Regions from separate parts of the Ancylobacter polymorphus genome, predicted to be linked through region 2. Evidence: riboswitches for the same ligand, from Rfam matches in the RefSeq annotation. Region 2 holds a riboswitch; each other region holds the start of a gene.

Region 1 (2,253 bases), 1.1 Mb from region 2:
GCGTCCCAGCCGAGCCCCCATCGCTCCAGCGTGCCGGGGCGGAAATTCTCGATCAACACATCCGCCTCGCGCACCAGGCGGCGCACCACCTCCTGCCCCTCGGGCAGGCGCATATTTATGGCGACGGATTTCTTGTTGCGCGACTGCAGGTACCACCACAACGAGGTGCCCTCATGCAGCTTGCGCCATTTGCGCAGCGGATCGCCCTCGCCCGGCGCCTCGACCTTGATCACCTCGGCGCCGAACTCCGCCATCAGCCGGGCGGCGAAGGGAGCGGCGATCAGATTGCCGAGTTCGATCACCCGGATACCGCTGAGCGGGCCTTCGGTGGGACCGGCTTGCGACGCTTCCATGGTAAGTGCTTCCTCACACGCCGTTTTTTTTCGATCTATCGACGGAAAGGACCAATGCCGGGCGGCTTAGCGCCACCCGGCACGGAGTGTCACGCCGGGTCGTAGAGCCGCCGCTCGAACAGCGGCGTCCCGCGCAGGCCGCTCAGCGCCTTGGCGGCGGCGAGCACCGCGAGATCGACGAGAGGTTCCACAATGATAACAAGCATATAGGCCGCACCGAAGGACGCGATCGACGACGCGTTTTCCACCGTGAAACCGTGGCCGTAGAAGGCCCAGAACGCCACCCAGGCCACGATTCCCGCCTGGTAGGTGGTGGAAAGCGCCAGCGCCTGCCGGTACTTGAGCTCCACATAGGGCGTGTTCGGCGCGACCAGTCGGGTGGACAGTGAGGCCAGTGCGAACAGTGGGACCAGCAGCGTGGTGACGTTCATGCCATATTGCGGCAGGTCGAACGGCGCGAAGAAAACGCCCTGGATCGCCAGCCCCGCCGCCAGCCCGATCGCCGCCGGCGCCACACCGAAGATGAGGAACAGCGTCGAGCCGAGGATGAGATGCACCTCGGAAACGCCCACCGGATGGTGCGGCAGCACCTCGAAAAAGCAGAAGACGAGCGCCGTGGTGGCGAGGCTGCGGATAGCGAGCGAGACGAGGCCGCGCTCGGCCACCGCCTCGGCGGCGAGCTTCAGCGTAAAGGCGCCCGCGCCGGCCGCCGTCACATAGCTGAGCCAGATCTTTCCTTCGGCCACGAGGCCGGGTTCGATATGCATGGTGTTCTCCTGTGCCGTCTCACCCGACGGCGCGCATGGGGTTCCTCCTCCTGGCCGGTCTCCTGACTCGCGGGTCACGGCATGCCTTCCGCCTTCCCGGACGGGCCCGAAGGTCCGTTCCAGTGGCTCGATGGAAGGCCGCTCGCCGCTCACAGTCGCGGGGGCGGTCGGGGCTTCGGGCGCGCCACCTTGCGGCGCCACGCCCTTCCCCGTTCCCGTTTCATCCGCGAGGGCTGGCCTCGCGGACACCATGAGGAATCGATGGGTGCATCGACCCGCGCATAGAACAGCGCGCGCTCACGGCGCGCAAGTCGCGACCTCTCCGGAAGGCGCAGGCCGCGCGGTCCGGCGGCCCGGCCGGCGGGCGTCGGCCGGGTGCCCCGCCGGACGCCCCTTAGCGGCATAGAGCGCCTCCACCTTGCGGGCACCGACGGCGACGCGCGCGAGCGCGGCGGGGTCTTCCAGCACCAGCCCCCCCTCCCGGCCGAAAGCGATCAGCCCCTCTTCGCGCAGGCGGCTCATGCAGCGGCTCACCGTCTCCAGCGTCAGGCCGAGCCAGTCGGCAAGGTCGCCCCGGCCGAGATGCAGGGGAAAGCCGACCGCCGGCCCGCGCGCCGCGCCGGCTGGCGCGAACTGCGCCGCGAGGTCCAGCAGCGCCGCCGCCACGCGCTCGCCGGCGCTCTGCCGGCCGAGCCGCGTGACATGGCCGAGCGCGCGCACCAGCAGCAGTTCCTGGTTCTCCGCCCTCAGCCGGCGGCACAGCTCGGGAGGCGCCGCCACCGGCGCAAGCTCGGTCGGCGCCAGCGTCACCGCCGTCCCCTCCAGCCGCGCGAGCATGGCCGCATCGAGCAAACGGCCGGGACCGAGAATGTCGAGGATCTGCCGCCGCTCGGCATCAAGCTGGCGCATCAGCGCCAGGCAGCCCTTCGCCACACGATAGAGCGGGGTCGTGTCCCCCGCGGCGGGCAGGCCGACGGTGAGGCCCGTCGCCCAGCAAAGCACGGGGCTGGGGGCGAGCGCGGGGCTGCGGTCAAGCGGGCCGGCAGGCAATGGAAGCCGCGCCTCGAAGGCGAACGCCGGCGGCTCTGCCGCTGGAAGGGGACTGAGCGGCGACGCATTGATCGGCAACGGGC
Region 2 (2,253 bases):
CCGGAATCCCACGCGCCCTTGATGAACTGGACGACGCCGACCCTCAATCCGTCCGGCTGGCCGAGCGTGCGCAGCGCTAGGCCGAAGGCGGCGGTGGACTTGCCCTTGCCGGGGCCAGTATGGACGAGCAGCAGGCCCTTTTCGACGGTCTTTTCCGCCACTTCCGCGTCCTGCACCGCCTTGCGCTTTTCCATCTTGGCGCGGTGGCGGGCGGCCTCCTCGGGGGAAATCTCGCTCATGCGGCGCTTCCTTTCACGTAAAGCGGCAGGCCGGCGACGGTGAACACCACGCGCTCCGCGCGGGCGGCGACCATCTGGTTGAGCCGTCCCTGCGCGTCGCGGAACCGGCGGGCCAGCGCATTGTCCGGCACGATGGAGAGGCCGACCTCGTTGGAGACGGCCACAATCGGCCCGTCATGGGCGGCGAGCGCTTCCACCAGCGCGGCGGACTCCGTGGCAAGGTCAGCTTCCGCCAGCAGCCGGTTGGAAAGCCAGAGGGTGAGGCAATCGACCAGCACCGGCCGGCCGGGCGGCAGCGCCTTGAGCGCGGCGGCGAGGTCGTGCGGGGCGTCCCGCGTCTCCCAGCCTTCCGCGCGGCGGGCGCGGTGCTCGCCAATGCGCGCGGCCATCTCGTCGTCGAAGGCCTGCGCGGTGGCGAGGTAGCACCAGGGCGGCGGCAGGGCGGTGACGAGGCCTTCGGCATAGGCGCTCTTGCCCGAACGCGCGCCGCCGAGAACGAGCGTCAGCGCCATGGCAGGCAGACCGGGGCAAAGCGGGGCGGCATCGTCATCGGCTCCCAATGGGGCGGCGGCGGGCGAGCGGCGGACTATAGCGGCGGCGCGGGGGCGGGCAACCGCCGGGGGCCGGGGCCTGCGGTTTGACTTTGCCGGCCAAGCCTCCTTTAGTGGCCGCGACCGACGGTTTCCTCCCGCGAGGGAGGGACGAAGAGGGAATGCGGTGCGGGGCTCTCGGGCCCCAATTCCGCGGCTGCCCCCGCAACTGTAAGCGGCGAGCCTCAGCCGGAAGCCACTGGAGACCTCTCCGGGAAGGCGGCGACGAGGCGGCGACCCGCGAGCCAGGAGACCTGCCGGCGGTCCGGTCGTGCGTGCCGGCGGGGTGCCCGGCAGACAGGCAGAGACGCGCCACGGCGCGGCTTCGCGCGGGGATTCCTCCCCGCGACCGACGCATCCCACGAATCCGTCGCCCGTGGAGATGCCGCATGACTACCGATTCCCGCACCGCCCTTGATCGTGTCCCCTGCACCATCGTCACCGGCTTTCTCGGCTCGGGGAAAACGACGCTGATCCGCCATGTGCTGGAGCATGCGCGCGGCAAGAGGCTGGCGGTGATCGTCAACGAATTCGGCGATGTCGGCATCGACGGCGACATCCTCAAAGGCTGCGGCATCGACACCTGCCCGGAAGAGAACATCGTCGAACTCGCCAATGGCTGCATCTGCTGCACCGTGGCGGATGATTTCGTGCCGGCGCTCGACGCCATTCTCGCGCGGGAGCCGAAGGTCGATCACATCCTGATCGAGACCTCCGGCCTCGCTCTGCCCAAGCCCCTGGTGCAGGCCTTCCACTGGCCGGCGATCAAGAGCCGGGTGACGGTGGACGGCGTGGTGGCGGTGGTGGATGGCGAGGCGCTGGCCTCCGGCCGCGTGGCGCATGACCACGACGCGCTCGCCGCTCAGCGCGCCGCCGATGACAGCCTCGACCATGACGACCCGATCGAGGAAGTGTTCGACGACCAGATCGCCTGCGCCGATCTCGTCATCCTGACCAAGGCCGACCTGATCGATGATGCCGGCCAGGCCAAGGCCCGCGCCGCGCTCGACGCCGAACTGCCCAAGGGCGTGCGGGTGGTGAGCGTGACCGAGGGGCGGATCGACCCGGCGATCCTGATGGGCCTCGGCATCGGCACCGAGAACGACATCGAGAACCGCAAGACGCATCACGATGACGAGCTCGACCACGACCACGACGATTTCGACAGTTTCGTCGTCGCGGTGCCTGAAATCACCGACCCGGCCGAGTTCGCGGCACGGGTGGAGCGGGCGGCGGAGGAGGCCGACGTGCTGCGGGTGAAGGGGTTTTTGCCCGTCGCCGGCAAGTCGATGCGGTTGCTGGTGCAGGCGGTCGGCCCGCGCGTGGCGCATCATTTCGACCGCCCCTGGGGCGAAGCTGAGCGCACCGGGCGCCTCGTCGCCATCGGGCTGAAGGGCCTCGACCGCGCCAAGGTGGAGGCGATC
Region 3 (2,253 bases), 500 kb from region 2:
CCGCCAGCGGGTTGCGCAGCAGCGCCTGCAGGATCGCGCCGGAAAGCGCCAGCGCGCCGCCGCACAAGGCCGCCATCAGCGCCCGGCTGAGCCGGTACTCGAAGATAACCCCCTGCTGGATGGCGCTGACAGGGTAGCCGAGATCGAACAGCCCGTTGCCGAGCGCGCGGAAGGCGACGCCAAGCGGAATCGGCATCTCGCCGACCGTCACCGCCAGCGCGATGGCGACGACGAGCGCGGCGAGGGAGAGGCCGGCGAGGGCAAACCGCGCCGGCCAGTTCGGCCCGATGGCGATGTGGCTCAATGGACCAGACCGAAGCCCTGCACCGCCGCTGCGATGGCCTCCAGGCCGTCCACCGTGTCGAGCCCCGGCCGTGTGGCCGCGACATCGACGATGACGATGCGCCCGTTCTTCACGGCGGAGAGCTGGCTCGCCACCGGGTCGGTCTTGAGGAAGGCGAGCTTGGCGTCGATATCGTCGGCGGGAAAGCGGCGGCGGTCCATCTTCACCAGCACCAGCACGTCGGGGTCGTTGGCGGCGATGGTTTCCCAGCCGACCAGCGGCCATTCCTCCTCGGTGGTGATGATGTTTCGGGCGCCGAGCTGTTCCATCACATAGGCCGGCACGCCGTTCTTTCCGGCAAGGAAGGCGTCGCCCTTGATCTCCTTGCTGGAGAACCACAGCGCCATGGACATATCCCGGCCCTTCAGCGCTGCGACCTTGCGTGCGGCGGCTTCCTCGCGCGCCTTCAGCCGGGCGACCAGTGCCTCGGCGCGGTCCGACACGTCGAAGATGGCGCCATATTCGCGGATGTTCCGGTAGAGCAGCTCGGTCGAATACATCTGCGTCCGCACCCCGTCGCCGGCGCCGCTATTGTCCTTGCCGACGCAGTCGGTGGGCGAAACATAGACCGGCACCTTCACCCCGTCGAAGCGCTCGCGCTTGGCGACGATGCCATTGGGCCCGATGTGCCACTCATACATCGCGACCACGAGGTCCGGCTCCTGCCCGACCACCGCCTCGAAGCTCGGATCATTGTCGGCGAGCCGCTTCACTCCTTCATTCACGGCCGCATAAGGCTTGGCCACGGGGCCGAACCACAGCGCGCTGGCCACCACGCGGTCGCCGAGGCCGAGCGCATAGAGGATTTCCGTCTGCGCCTGGCCGATGCTCACCACGCGCTTGGGCGCGTGGTCGATCACCACCTTGGAGCCGCAATTCTCAAGGGTGAGCGGATAGGTCGTGCCGGCAAGGGCCTGCGTCATGCCCGCGCCGGCGAGCAGGCCAAGCGCCACGGCGAGGCCATGGGCCGAGCGACGGAAAAGATGAGAGGTCGTGTTGAGCATTGTCACCGCTTCCTGAACAGGAAGACGGGAAGCGTAAAGGGCACCGCCCAGGCGGGAGCGATTCGCACGCCCGCCGGGAAGGCAACCTTCGGAGCACCCCGCCCGAAAGATTGTGTGCGATCAGGGCAGGTCTCCTGGCTCGCGGGTCGACGCTGGCTCCGCCCGGCCTTCCCAGCGCCCGGCCGAAACCGGAACGCCAGTGGACGATGGGCAGAGGGCTCGCCGCTTACAGTTGCGGGGGCAGCCTCGGCTTTGGCGCGGGGCGCCTCACCGAATTCCCTCTTAGCTTCGGGCGGGTGCCCGAAGAACCGTGATCGACCGCGACCGTAAACGCTTCGCCCCCGCCGTCAAGCGTGCCGGTTCGCCCGAGCCCTTCGCCCGGCTTGCGCCAGCGCAGAATGAATTTGATACATTGTATCACTTACGACGACAAGGCCCGCACCCGCCGGCACGCGCCGAAAGTTGGCGATGGTCGACCTTGCCCGGCCCTCGGCGAAATATCATAGTCGCACCAGCAGATTCCCCTGCCGTCGGCAGCGTCGGGCGGAAGCCTCGATCCCGCATCCGGACGGGCGCCGCCCTGGCCCCGCCATGTCTTCCAAGGGCCCGCAATGCCGCGCAAGCCGACAAACATCATCTACTCGGCCAATGAGAAGCCGCCCGTCGGCACGGTGCTCATCCTCGGGGTCCAGCACGCCACGCTCGCGCTGCTGTTCATCGTCTATCCGCTCGTCGCCGCCGCCGAGGCGGGGCTGTCCTTCGACGATACCCAGCTTTTCATCACCAGTTGCATCATCTTCATGGGGCTCGCCACGCTGCTGGAATGCCTGCCCAAGCCCGGCGCGGGCATGTTGCTGGTGCAGATTCCGAACATGGCGCACATGCCGCTGGCGGTGCAGTCGCTCG

The links. A riboswitch is a leader RNA that binds a small molecule or an ion and turns the genes downstream of it on or off. The one in region 2 is predicted to bind cobalamin.
Region 1: it holds a riboswitch for cobalamin, as region 2 does, so the genes downstream of both, K9D25_RS07045 (energy-coupling factor ABC transporter permease) here and cobW (cobalamin biosynthesis protein CobW) in region 2, are expected to answer to the same signal.
Region 3: it holds a riboswitch for cobalamin, as region 2 does, so the genes downstream of both, K9D25_RS14505 (ABC transporter substrate-binding protein) here and cobW (cobalamin biosynthesis protein CobW) in region 2, are expected to answer to the same signal.

Annotation. Positions count from the first base shown of each region.
Region 1 covers NZ_CP083239.1:1,501,504-1,503,756, reverse strand. The annotation lists gene K9D25_RS07050 (CaiB/BaiF CoA transferase family protein) at 1-353, opposite strand, end outside; gene K9D25_RS07045 (energy-coupling factor ABC transporter permease) at 443-1,120, opposite strand; cobalamin riboswitch at 1,156-1,388, opposite strand; gene K9D25_RS07040 (Crp/Fnr family transcriptional regulator) at 1,418-2,253, opposite strand, start outside.
Region 2 covers NZ_CP083239.1:2,573,359-2,575,611, forward strand. The annotation lists gene cobO (cob(I)yrinic acid a,c-diamide adenosyltransferase) at 1-239, opposite strand, end outside; gene cobU (bifunctional adenosylcobinamide kinase/adenosylcobinamide-phosphate guanylyltransferase) at 236-751, opposite strand; cobalamin riboswitch at 901-1,105, shown strand; gene cobW (cobalamin biosynthesis protein CobW) at 1,219-2,253, shown strand, end outside.
Region 3 covers NZ_CP083239.1:3,075,237-3,077,489, reverse strand. The annotation lists gene K9D25_RS14510 (FecCD family ABC transporter permease) at 1-304, opposite strand, end outside; gene K9D25_RS14505 (ABC transporter substrate-binding protein) at 301-1,347, opposite strand; cobalamin riboswitch at 1,455-1,675, opposite strand; gene K9D25_RS14500 (uracil-xanthine permease family protein) at 1,959-2,253, shown strand, end outside.